3 regions of the Paenibacillus sp. FSL H7-0716 genome follow, and region 1 is predicted to be linked to each of the others. Evidence: riboswitches for the same ligand, from Rfam matches in the RefSeq annotation. Region 1 holds a riboswitch; each other region holds the start of a gene.
What was found. A riboswitch is a leader RNA that binds a small molecule or an ion and turns the genes downstream of it on or off. The one in region 1 is predicted to bind cobalamin.
Positions count from the first base shown of each region.

Region 2: it holds a riboswitch for cobalamin, as region 1 does, so the genes downstream of both, MHH60_RS27950 (DUF4430 domain-containing protein) here and metE (5-methyltetrahydropteroyltriglutamate--homocysteine S-methyltransferase) in region 1, are expected to answer to the same signal.
Region 3: it holds a riboswitch for cobalamin, as region 1 does, so the genes downstream of both, MHH60_RS16740 (S-layer homology domain-containing protein) here and metE (5-methyltetrahydropteroyltriglutamate--homocysteine S-methyltransferase) in region 1, are expected to answer to the same signal.

Region 1 covers NZ_JBBODA010000002.1:327,157-331,393, forward strand. The annotation lists gene MHH60_RS04345 (DUF1540 domain-containing protein) at 374-526, shown strand; gene metE (5-methyltetrahydropteroyltriglutamate--homocysteine S-methyltransferase) at 671-2,974, opposite strand; cobalamin riboswitch at 3,130-3,335, opposite strand; gene MHH60_RS04355 (undecaprenyl-diphosphate phosphatase) at 3,435-4,237, opposite strand, start outside.
Region 2 covers NZ_JBBODA010000035.1:37,777-42,013, reverse strand. The annotation lists gene MHH60_RS27950 (DUF4430 domain-containing protein) at 61-2,625, opposite strand; cobalamin riboswitch at 2,796-2,998, opposite strand; gene MHH60_RS27945 (GAP1-N2 domain-containing protein) at 3,126-4,237, opposite strand, start outside.
Region 3 covers NZ_JBBODA010000012.1:62,123-66,359, forward strand. The annotation lists gene MHH60_RS16740 (S-layer homology domain-containing protein) at 1-2,381, opposite strand, end outside; cobalamin riboswitch at 2,546-2,746, opposite strand; gene MHH60_RS16745 (cellulase family glycosylhydrolase) at 3,088-4,237, shown strand, end outside.

The DNA.
Region 1 (4,237 bases):
TGTCATGTTCTGTACAGATCTCTTCCGTCTCTCATTTCTTTGACGTCCCAAAACTTGGAAGGTTGCACAGGAATATGGAATTCCGGTAAATTTCTTTTGGTTTTCTTGTTGAATACACAAAAGCCGCATTTCTGCGGCTCTTATTGGACATATTTTTGATGTGGGAGAGAGACCCGAAAGTTAAAGAACTCATTTGCTTACAAACTCATTATTTGGTACAATTACCACGTCTAACCTAGTAAAAAAAGCCAAATACCCTCTATTCATAAAGAATGAGGGCGTGACACGGCTTTGTTGAGACAAGCTCCACCTTGCTGAACAGAGCCGTTCATTGAATGATCCTATCAATTACTATAAGGGGAGGTGAACCCTCATGGCAAAAGACGTAGTTTGTGAAGTTAACTCGTGCACCCACTGGGCAGAAGAGAACAAATGCAGCGCTGAATCGATCTTCGTAGCTTTCCACAGCTCCCAAGAACCAAAACGCGCAGAAGAAACAGATTGCAAAACTTTCGAAAGTAAATAAGTAAATGCCTGAAGGGACCCTCCACGGTTCCTTCTTTTCTTTTTCATTCTAACAAGATTGAGAATTATTATCAAGTAGCTGATATAAAAAAATAAGTGAACTAAAAAGCCAGGGTAATTTACCCTGGCTCTAATTTATTTATGTCTATTTAGAAGCAATAACCCCTGACTTTTCCCTCGCAATAGCCGCAGCTCTTACCATGTTACGTAGTGCATCCTCTGTCTCCTGCCAGCCACGTGTTTTCAGACCGCAATCCGGATTAATCCAGAACTGTTCAGGATCCAGCACCCGCAGCGCACGATCGATATTCGCTGTCATTTCTTCTACAGCCGGAACCCGCGGGCTATGGATGTCATACACTCCAAGACCGATTCCTTTATCATAGTCCTGCTCCTCAAAGCTGATAATCAGCTCTCCATGGCTACGTGAAGTCTCAATGGAGATTACATCAGCATCCATAGCCGATATGGAATCGATCATGTCATTGAATTCGCTATAGCACATATGCGTATGAATTTGTGTCGTTGCCTTCACATGGTTCGTAGCAACGCGGAACGACTTCACTGCCCAGTTCAGGTAATGCTCACGGTCTTCTGCCTTAAGCGGAAGTCCTTCACGTATAGCCGGCTCATCCACTTGAATCATTTCGATACCTGCATCTTCCAGCGCTTTTACTTCATGGCGAAGGGCAAGAGCAATTTGATTGGCCACCTCTTCCCGGCTGAGATCATCACGTACAAATGACCAATTGAGGATCGTTACAGGGCCCGTCAACATTCCTTTAACCGGAAGCTTCGTCAACGATTGTGCATAGACACTTTCTTTTACAGTCATAGGCTGTATAAATGCAACATCCGCGTAGATCACCGGTGGCTTAACGCAACGGGAACCGTAGGATTGAACCCAGCCATTACTAGTAAACAAGTATCCATCCAGCTTTTCTCCGAAAAACTCCACCATATCTGTACGCTCGAACTCACCGTGGACCAGAACATCCAGACCTAGCTTTTCTTGGAAGGTAATTGCATCCGCGATCTGCTCACGAACAAATCCATCATAACGCTCCTGATTCCAGACCCCTTTACGCCATTTCAATCTCGCCTGACGCACTTCTACTGTCTGCGGGAAGCTACCAATTGTAGTGGTTGGCAGAAGTGGAAGCTGCCATTTCTCTTGCTGCACCTTTAAGCGCTCAGCAAAAGGCAGACTGCGTTGGTCCGGTAGAGCTGCAAGTGCAAGCACTTGCTCCGCCACATCCTTACGGCCACGCTCAGGTAGTGCGCGGAATGCTGCAATAGCTTCACGACTAGCGGCCAGCGCTGCTTTAGAAGCTTCTCCTTTATCTGCGAGGGCTGCTCCGAGCAGACTAAGCTCTGCAAGCTTCTCATCGGCAAAAGCTAACGCATTCTTAACTGTCGCCTTCAGCTTCACCTCACCTTGAACGGTGACTGGGACATGCAGCAGACTGCAAGAAGGCTGAAGAATAAGACGATCAAGCGGCACATGAACGCTGAGCTTTTCTACCAGTTGCAGCTTAGCGTCTAAATCGGAACGCCAAATGTTCCGTCCATCAATAATTCCGGCACCCAGCCATTTGTCCTTCGGCCAGCCAAGACGTTCGATAGAAGCCAGATTCGCTCCACCATCGTGCACAAAATCAAGACCCAAGCCTTGAACAGGCAACTCTAGCAGTGCCTCCAGCGGTTCAGCAGCTTCAAAATACGTCTGTAAAATAATATTCAAGCCCGGCACGGAGCCGGCAATTTCTGTGTATATCGAGTTAAGCAGTGTTAATTCTTCTTTACTTATGCCTGTAACAATCGCTGGCTCATCGATTTGTACCCAGCTTACCCCTTCTTGCTTCAGTTCCTGTAGCAGTTGAACATAGACCGGAACAAAACGTGCAGCAATCTTGGCGATATCTGCCGCTGCGTAACCTTTGGACAGCTTAAGGAAGGTATACAGACCTAAAAGTACCGGTTTACCTTCAATCCCTGCCTGCGATTTAGCAAAACGATAAGCCGCTAGAGGTTTATTTTCAGTCAGGCGTGGTGTTTGTGTGCCGATCTCTGGAACGATATAGTGATAGTTCGTATTGAACCATTTGGTCATCTCACAGGCAGTAGCCTCAGCATTACCACGGGCCATTGCAAAATAAAGATCAAGCCCGATGTCGCCGCCATCATACGTGTACCGTGGAGGTACAATTCCAAACATAACAGCCGTATCCAACACATGATCATAAAATGTAAAATCATTTACCGGAATAAGCTCAATTCCTGCCTCTTGCTGGGTCTTCAAATGCTGCAGCTGAATTGCTGCCATTTCGGAGCGGAATTGCTCCTCATTTATTTTCCCCTGCCAGTAGGCTTCCAGTGTCTTTTTCCATTCGCGGTTCTTTCCGATTCTCGGATATCCAAGATTGCTTACTTTTACTTTATTCGTCATCTCGATACACTCCCTCTTCAATCTCTTATTTCAAACTCCAAAGCTACTTGCTTTCCTATAAAAAAGAGCGCCCTTCCCTAAAAAAGTCAAAGGGAAAGACGCCCATGATATACCCATGGTTAACGTCTAACACCTCCCTATCTTCCGTAGGTGAAGCAGTGCTGTTGAAACAGGCAGGTCTCCTGGCTAGCGGCGTCAACATCTTGAGCAGTCTTCCCAGCAGTAGTAAATTGCCAGTGACCTCTGTTGCTCGAGATTCTTCCGTTACAGTGGCGGGACCGCATCGGCTTCGAACCGAATTTCCCTATTAAGCCTACCGAATTACTATTTTCCGGTCAGCACCTGTCTCCGATATCTTTCATCATTTGAGTGTCTTAATCTGATGTCATCATACGTGAAAGCCCCGGCAATCTGCAATAGATTACTGGGGCTTCTGTTATATCGATTCCTTATAACGGACTTAGAAAAATACGAAATATACTACAGCAGCAAGAATTATACGGTATATAGCAAACGGTAAGAGCTTGATACGATTGATCAGTTTTAAGAAGAAACGCATCGATAACAGCGCAAATAGGAAGGCACTAATAAAGCCAGCAATAAAAAACGGCAACGCGTCCATGGTGAAATATTGCCAGTTTTTCATCAGTGACAACAGACTGGCACCTGCCATGATGGGTACTGCCATAATAAACGTAAAATCAGCAGCGGCCCGATGGCTCATCCCGAGGAGTACGCCACCAGAAATCGTCGAGCCCGAGCGTGAAAATCCAGGCCATAACGAAAAACACTGTACAAGACCTACACCAAGTGCCTGTTTGTATGTAATCTGATCTACACTCTCAGTTCTGATCTTCTTCGGCCCAAACAGATCCGCAATAATCATCAATATAGCCCCGATCACTAGACCAATTAACACCGTTGAGGTAGAGAATAAATGCTCATCAATATAATCATTAAACAGAACACCTAACACACCTGCAGGCACTAACCCTACCAGAACCTGAGTCAGCTTGAGATGCCCGCCCTGCTCCATCTGCGGTAGCTCCTCTGTTACAGGATCCAATTGCTTACGGCTGAAACGCTTTAAGCCTAACAAATCAATGAACCGATTTCTAAAAATCACAACAACCGCTAATATTGAACCCAGTTGAATAACTACTTTGAAGGTATTTGCCGTATATTGTCCAAATAACGCCTGTGATTTCAGCCACATATCATCAACAATAATCATATGACCCGTGGAGGATACTGGAGCAAATT
Region 2 (4,237 bases), on a different contig from region 1:
GGCACCCGATCCGCTATTACTCCGAATCCCTGTGCCCGCCTAATTAATCATTCCTCTTCCTTATTCTCCAGAGGTATAGTACCAGTACAAAGTATCACCGTTCTGCAAAATATAACTGTCTGCACTGATGCTTGGATCAGCATCCCGGTTCGTTTTATACTTCCATCCGCTGCTTGGGCCTCCATCAAATTCAGCCAACCCGTCAATAGATTTCACGTAGATGCTTCCAGCGTTGCCGGATGATACTACCTTAGTGCCTAATTGACTGACTAATAAGCTATAAGCCGTTTCGCCCTCTTTTAGAGCTACTGTTGTACTGGCTAGGATGGTTCCTTTCCGGCTATCTCCAATCACTGAAAGGGTAGCGGTAGCTTTAACTGGAGCAATAACAGAGGATCCGACAGTCAGAGACTGAGTATAACGCGCTACGCTCGGTACGCTGTCTTTAGCATAACCGGTAACAGTTATTGTATAGCTATTTGCTGGGAGACCGCCATCAACAACAGCCACACCTTGTTCATTCGTGATTACCTTCTTATCACCAATCGAAACCTGCACACCTGCAGCCGGTGAGGTAACCGGATCAGAAGTGAAGCTTTCCTGATTCCACACCCACTTTTTCTGTGAAACCTTTACAGTAAAAGCTTCATTAGCTTTTGGCTGTGATGGGGAAAGCACCACAGAATCTACAACCTGTGTATTTTCTCCTGCATAATAGACAAGCACACGATCGGATTCCTGTAGTTCGAACGCATCCATACCCACACTTGGATATATCCACTCCCCGCCGCGTGATACCACGAAGCTCCACCATCCGTCGTAAGTACCTTGCGAAACTCCATGGATACCTGATACAAAGTTGCCATAAGACGATTTGGTGATATCTACTTTAAAATCATCGGTAGACCCTAGTTGTTGCAACGCTTCAAGGGCATTGGAGGCTTTCAAAGTCCCCTCACTAATCAACCCTTCCGGGCCTTCAACGGTTAGCGAAGCTGTTACATTCTTAGAAATCACTTTTAGAGCTTTTGTATATTTAGCAATCGTTGGGGCTTTGCCTTCACGGTAGCCAGTTACAGTCAGTGTATAGTCACTTGCGGGCACATTTCCTGAGAATACGGCCTCACCTTTAGCATTCGTCGTTACCGTCTGAGCTCCAATTTCGACCTGAACACCCGCAGCTTTTGCAGTTACAGGAGAGGAAGTGTTTGTAGCAGCGTCCCATTTCCACGTCTTACTAGTTACAGTGACGGTAAAAGAATCGCCCTCTTTAAGATTTGCCTTGGAAAGCGTAACGGAATCCACAAGCTTAGTGTCATCTCCGGCATAATAAACCAGTACCTGATCTGAATCTTTAAGTACAAAATCACTCATGCCTACATCGGGATTCATCCATTTTCCGTCACGTGATACAACATACATCCATCCGTCATAACCACCAAAGCTTCCAGCAGCAATACTTCCGATGCCAGTCACATAACTGCCCGAAGGATTCGTGATCGGCAAGTTCGTTTGAAGCGCCAGCTTCTCTAACGCTCCAAGTGCGTTGCCAGCATAGGCGTACCCTTGTGCCAACGTGGCCCGTGGTCCCTCAATCGTTACAGGGGCGTAGATTAGTGAGCTCTGAATGGAGGATTTGGAAAAATCGTATAGCTTACTGTTGCTTCCTTTATACAGCAAATTATACGCAACCAGCGCCTGAAGTCCTTGCTCTGTCGCCAGAACATTACTGCTTCCACCACGGCTATGGGTGAAGCTACCATCAGCTAGACGATAGCTAAGCAGGTTCTCCATTAGATCCACTTTGTTTTTGGTGTATTCTAATCCACTAGGATCAACTCCAAAGGATGTGAGTCCAAGGATTGCTTGTGCGCTACTTTCAGCACTGTCACCGTAACCCCCATGGCTATCTTGAGCTGCAGATAACCAAGCTACGGCTTGTAGCCCTGCTAAGTAGGCTTCGGGATTATTTTTATGTGCCGCCAGAGCCGTCAAGGTTATCGCTGTCATATCAGGCTCACTTGCGCCTGAGGTTAATGCAAAGCCCCCATCCGGATTCTGTTTGGAGAGAATCTCCGTAAGGAGCTTATCCGCCGTCCATTTCGCGTCACTCGGGATATTATATTTACCAGAATCCAGCGCAAGTAAAGCATATACCGGATTATTTAGCGTCTGTTCACTGAGCTTGCTGTTATTATAAATTTTCTCAATCAGATTATAGCCAGGAGTCGTTCCGTTACCAGCAAAGCTAGTAGGATCTGCACCAATCGCTCTCACTGCGAGCACGATTCGAGCATAATCGGTTACATTGGCGAAATTTCCAGCTGCATCCTTTACTTTTTTCTCAAGCTCTGAATGGTAACTGGTTGGCAGCTTATATCCTGCTTGCGCTAATCCAATAGCTTGCCAATCCGATTGCACGCCACCTTTCAAGAGATATTCTGCAGCCGCATAAGTCGCATCCGCAACATTAATCCGCTCCGCAGCAGTTGCTTCCAGACCGGAGCCAGCGCTCGCTTCTGCAAATATTTGTCCTGCCGGAGCAAGAGATGTTCCTAGAATTGAAATGACCATGAATAAGGCCAGCCCAAGTGCTACAAACTTGGAAGACATGATTTTCTTCATTGTTTAACCTCTTTCTGTATAAGAATGGGTACTACTGGGAATAAGACGCATAACATAAAGACCGCCCCTTTAGAGGGCGGTCAGGGAAGATTACAAATCGAGGCTGAGGCGCTTGCTTCCTGCCAACAGTCCATCTGTATATGTTCCACATTCTTACCCCACGAAGAATAGAAACGCTCACGAAAAAGGCAGGTCTCCTGGCTGATGCTTCATCGCTGTTCTTCACCTTCCCACCCTACCTTCGGGGCAGTGGCTTATAGAAGAAAAACTCCGCACATACAGTGGCGGGACCGCGCCGGACTCTTGCACCGGACTTCCCTTTTAAGCAGACGACTAGATTGATAGAGTCTGCACCTTTTCCAGTATGTAGTATCTTATTTTGACATCCATAATCATATCTATTAATACATAGCATGTCTATAGAAAAGCTTAGTAAGGGCAGCAAAAAAATGAACAGCAATACGCCACCTGCCGGTAGGTATTGCTGTTCAGAAAGCTTGTTATTCGACTGTTCCTTCCGGACTTGCAGTTGGGGAAGGTTCAGCACTTGAATCAGAAGCTGGTGGAATATTAGGATCGGGATCTACGATCAATGTAAATCTTCCGGCTTTGATCATACTTTTCTCTAAAATTGTCGCTCCAGGCTCCAATGTAACCTCAACCTGATAGGAAGGTTGTTCCCCTTCAGTCACAGCTGTTGCGGAAGGCAACCCAGTGCTGTCCTCAGCATCAGAGGAAGGCGTAGGAGACGGAGATACATCAGCTACAGCATTAGTAGCATCTGCACCTTCTGCTGTTCCTCCAGTAGTGCCAGCGGCATCTGACTCGTCAGCGGCGTTTCTCTCATCCGTCCCATCCGTTGACGGCACTGGACAAGTCCCATTCGTAGCAGCGACCTTAAAGCTTTTATCTATCTCTGTAGACGAAGACATTAAACTAATCTCAGTCGGTTGAAACTGCACACAGTCATCTGCACTTGCGAAGGTGAACACCAATATGCTGCTCCCCTTATCTCCTTCGCCGCTCTGATCCTTCAAGTATACTGAAGCCGGAGGCAGCACATTGCCTGCACTCTGAACAGGGGTCGGCTCAGGGCTTGTTCCCGGCAGAGCCGTCTTCGTATCATCCGGACGCAGCATACTGAATACGATAATTGCAATAATCACCAGAATACCCGTAATGGAGCCGGAGATTAAGAGTCGAAATCGGCTGCGGCTGATCCAGCGCGCCAGCGGGGAAGCCAGTTGGGAGCGGGCTTCATTGTACACATTTTGCAGAGCAGGCCGAGCTGCCGCGACATAGTTCTTTCGGAATTCCCGATTCTTGAACGCTTCACGATCACTGCTCAGGAAATACTTCAGAATCGCCTTACGGTAACCCGGTTGCAGCTTTTTATTCGAAACCGTAAATAAAGGATTGCCTTGCGACCAAGCAAAAAACCGATAGATGATTTCTTTGTCGGAACCGGCTTTACGCTTTAACAGCTCCAGAAGCGCATCGTAATCCAGCGGACCCCCTTCACGCTGAGTTGTATAGTAAAAGGCTAGCGGAAGCCGTTCAAAGGGTTCCAGAACACGCGCCTCTTTTAGCAAACGACGACCCAGTAGCTGCA
Region 3 (4,237 bases), on a different contig from region 1:
TCTCTTGTGGTCTGTTCTGTAACTCCATCAACTACAGGGATCTCATAGTTGTGGCTATCTAGCGCGATTAGAGCAAAAATTGGACCATTATTGCCTTGCTTTTGGATATATTGATAATCAGCCAGTGCTTTTCTCAGATCATATCCCGCAACATTTGTGATATCTTTTCCGATAGAGGTAAGCCCTAGAATCGCTCTGGAATTCTCTGTGCTTTTATTGGCGTCGAGTTTTCCATCCTCTTTAATGATCGATGCTATTTTCGTTGCTACATTGTTGTAATAAAGATCGTAATAACCGTTAGGCACTGTATAGTTCGCCCGTGCTAAAGATAGAATCGACCATTCTCCACTACCTGTACCAAACGACGGATTCTTTACAGTGTTTAGAATATAGGCAAGGCTTTTATTTAATTGTTGTTTGGCTACAACAGTAGTAGGTTGTTCTAATTGCACATCATTCATATCAAAGAGACGGCTGCTATGATTGATTAGACGATCATAAGACACAAGTGCATACGTACCTTGGTCCGTTGCCATATTGTCCACTTTGCCTGTGAGGATATGTTTAAATCCACCCTCAGGTGCAGCAAAGCTAAGTAATGCATCAATAAGCGAATTTCCACTTTTAACAAATCTAGCGTCCGTGTGCGGATCTACGCCTACACCAGTTAAGGCTACAATTACCTGCGAGATACTCTCGCTGCTAGTGCTTCCCCAGCTTGTAAATCCGCCTTGATTGTTTTGGTTATCGGACAGCCATTGGATGGCCCGATCCACGGCAGCTTTTACATCATCACGGGTTGCATAATAAGGTGCAAGAGCTTGCATTGCCATCGCAGTCATATCGACATCGGCTTTGGTTACGCCTAATGCCCAGCCACCGGCCTCTGCTGTACCTTTTTTAACCTCTTTATCTAAAATGTACTGAACCAGTTTTTCTCTTGTGGTCTGTTCTGTAACTCCATCAACTACAGGAATCTCATAGTTATGGCTATCTAACGCGATCAGAGCAAAAATCGGACCATTATTGCCTTGCTTCTGGATATATTGATAATCAGCCAGTGCTTTTCTCAGATCATATCCCGCAACATTTGTGATATCTTTTCCGATAGAGGTAAGTCCTAATATTGCTCTGGAATTCTCTGTGCTTTTATTGGCGTCGAGTTTTCCATCCGTTTTAATGGTTGATGCTATTTTCGTTGCTACATTGTTGTAATAAAGATCGTAATAACCGTTAGGTACTGTATAGTTCGCCCGAGCCAAAGAAAGGATTGACCATTCTCCGCTACCTGTTCCGAACGTTGGATTCTTTACAGTATTTAAAATATAAGCAAGGTTTTTATCTAACTGTTGTTTGACGGCAACTGTAGTTTCCAGTTTGTAAGTAACCTGATAAGTTACATTTGTTTTGTTTCCAGCTCCGTCAAGAGCCGTTACAGTAATTGCATTACTGCCTGAATTCAGAGTAGCTTTGTACTCCCCAGTTGCAGGTGATAAAGTAACTCCATTCAGCTTCACTTCTGGAGTAATGTCACTATATACATTGTCGGTGACAGCTACTTTGAAGCTTATTTCTTTATTGGATACTTCCTGTTTATCTTGTATGCCACTTACTGTAATAACAGGGGGTTCTATGTCTAATGCATTGTTAAGACCGACAAGCGCATGATCTACACTTATTTGAGAGCTTGCCATGTTTTCGAGCACGGAATAGGCTTGATAAACTGCCGATTGCACTACTGGTCTGTCCAAAATAGTTTCTTTATTAGGGGCACTGTTAATCTCGGCGATTTCTGCAGTTAAAGCATCCTTATTGGCAAGTTGAACTGGGATTTCCCCCCAGCCGCCAAGATCAGAACCATAACCATAAGTGGTGAACTGAGTTCGAATGATGTCACCGTCTTGAGGCTTATAATCGGTCATCCCAAACGGAGGAAACACATTATTTACTGCATACATCCAACCCGACATGGAGGTATAGTCAAACTGACTTAACCACTCTGGGTCTGCTTTAGTGCCGACTGTTTTCCCATCGGCTGAAATCATATCTAAAATATATTGTGGAATATTGACTTCACTTCTGCCACTATCTTTAACTTCTGATAAATAAAAACCACTATCTATATTTCCTAAATATCTATAATTCCCATCACCTAGCGCACGTGTTATTAAAGATGCGCCATTATCGCCTTCATAAATCGGAACTTTAATAGGTTCCTTAATATACCCTTGGCCTAAGGAGAATTTCTCTACGGATACAGATACATACCCTTTAAGGGTAGAGCTTGCTCCATCTGCTTGAGCCGGGATTACACTTGTAGAGAATGTCGTAATAAATACAGCTACAATTAGTAACCACGCTAAAAACTTATTTTTCTTCATTTTTCCATAACCCTTCCCTTCATACCTATGATAAAAAACAGAATAAACTTTTCTTATAACCACAAAAAAACCACTCAACATAAACGTCAAGAGGTTAAGATAGTGAACCACAATAATCGCTGGCCAACACTATTCAAGCACCTCTCTATCGATCGTAGAGTTTGATGGTGTAACAGAAAAAGGCAGATATTCTGGCTCAAGTATCATCACCCTTGCTGCCTTCCCAGTTTCCCAGTGGCATTTTGCAAGGACTCCTCTTTCACAGCGGCGGGACCGCGCGGGATTCACACCCGCTTTCCATTTAACCAATCTATGATTGTACTTCCGCAACTATCATAGTTGGCACCTATTTCTAATTTTAAATTTTCATGCTTCATCATAACTAATATATATGCTTTTGTCATGTTATATTTCTTTTTTGTATAACGGGCAGCTAGAGATAATCCTATTGAATAACCAATTTCTACGACTAGGGGTTATTTAAATAATTTCTTTATCCAACTGTGGGGGAAATCAGTTTAAATCACTAATTCTTATATGAATTTACCACAAATTAGTAAGGTACTCGCTAAGTGTATTCTATGTTAGGGTATATTAAGAAAGCGTTTACAAAATAAAAATGGAGGTGTTTGTGTTCATCTAACCACCAAGTACAGCGTCAAAGCCAGGTCCAAGCATCCTAAATTATCTCACAAAGGAGAATTCAATGACTACGCGAATCCAGAAATCCTTCTTATCATTGACACTTGTCACCGCTCTTCTGCTCTCTCTGTTCTCATCCATGGCCGCAGCTGCAACTAAGGACGAGCAACAAGCTAAGGCAGCGCCAAAGAGTAAGATCCAATCCTATGTAGACGAAATGCAGCCCGGATGGAACCTTGGCAATACTTTAGATGCTACAGGTGAGGATGAAACCTCCTGGGGCAATCCACGTGTGACCCAAGATCTTATTAAAAAGATCGCCGCTCAAGGCTATAAAAGCATTCGGATTCCTGTGACCTGGGATACTCACATGGGTGCGGCACCAGACTATACCCTAGAAAAGGCCTACCTCGACCGTGTGGAAGAAGTTGTCGGCTGGGCACTGGACGCCAAGCTTTATGTCATGATTAATGTCCATCACGATTCCTGGCTATGGGTAAGCCATATGGAAGAAAAACACGATGAAACGCTGGCACGTTATAATGCAGCTTGGACTCAAATTGCCGATCGCTTCAAGGACAAATCCGATAAGCTGATGTTCGAGAGCATAAATGAACCTCGGTTCACCGATGGTGGAAGCACAGACGAAGCAAAAATGGAGCAAATGCTTACTGAACTTAATAACTCCTTCTATCAAATCGTGCGGAAATCCGGTGGGAAAAACGACCTCCGCCCACTTGTATTACCTTCATTAGAGTCTTCACCTACGCAAACAAGAATGGATCATCTCTATAAGACGATTACGGCTCTGAACGATCCAAATATTATTGCGACCGTTCACTTCTATGGCTTCTGGCCTTTTAGTGTGAACATTGCCGGCTACACCACGTTTGAAAAAGATACAAAAAACGATATCACTCAAACTTTTGATAACGTTTACAATACATTTGTAGCTAAAGGCATCCCTGTCATCGTCGGCGAATTTGGTTTATTAGGTTTCGATAAAGACACGGGTGTGATTGAACAGGGCGAGAAGCTTAAATTCTTCGAGTATCTGACTTATTATTTGAAAGAAAAGAAAATGACTTCCATGCTCTGGGATAACGGGCAGCATTTCAACCGTAAAACTTATAAGTGGTCTGACCCTGAACTCCACAATGTATTAATGTCTGGTCTGAAGGAGCGTTCCTCCAGCACCGAAAGCGATTTGGTCT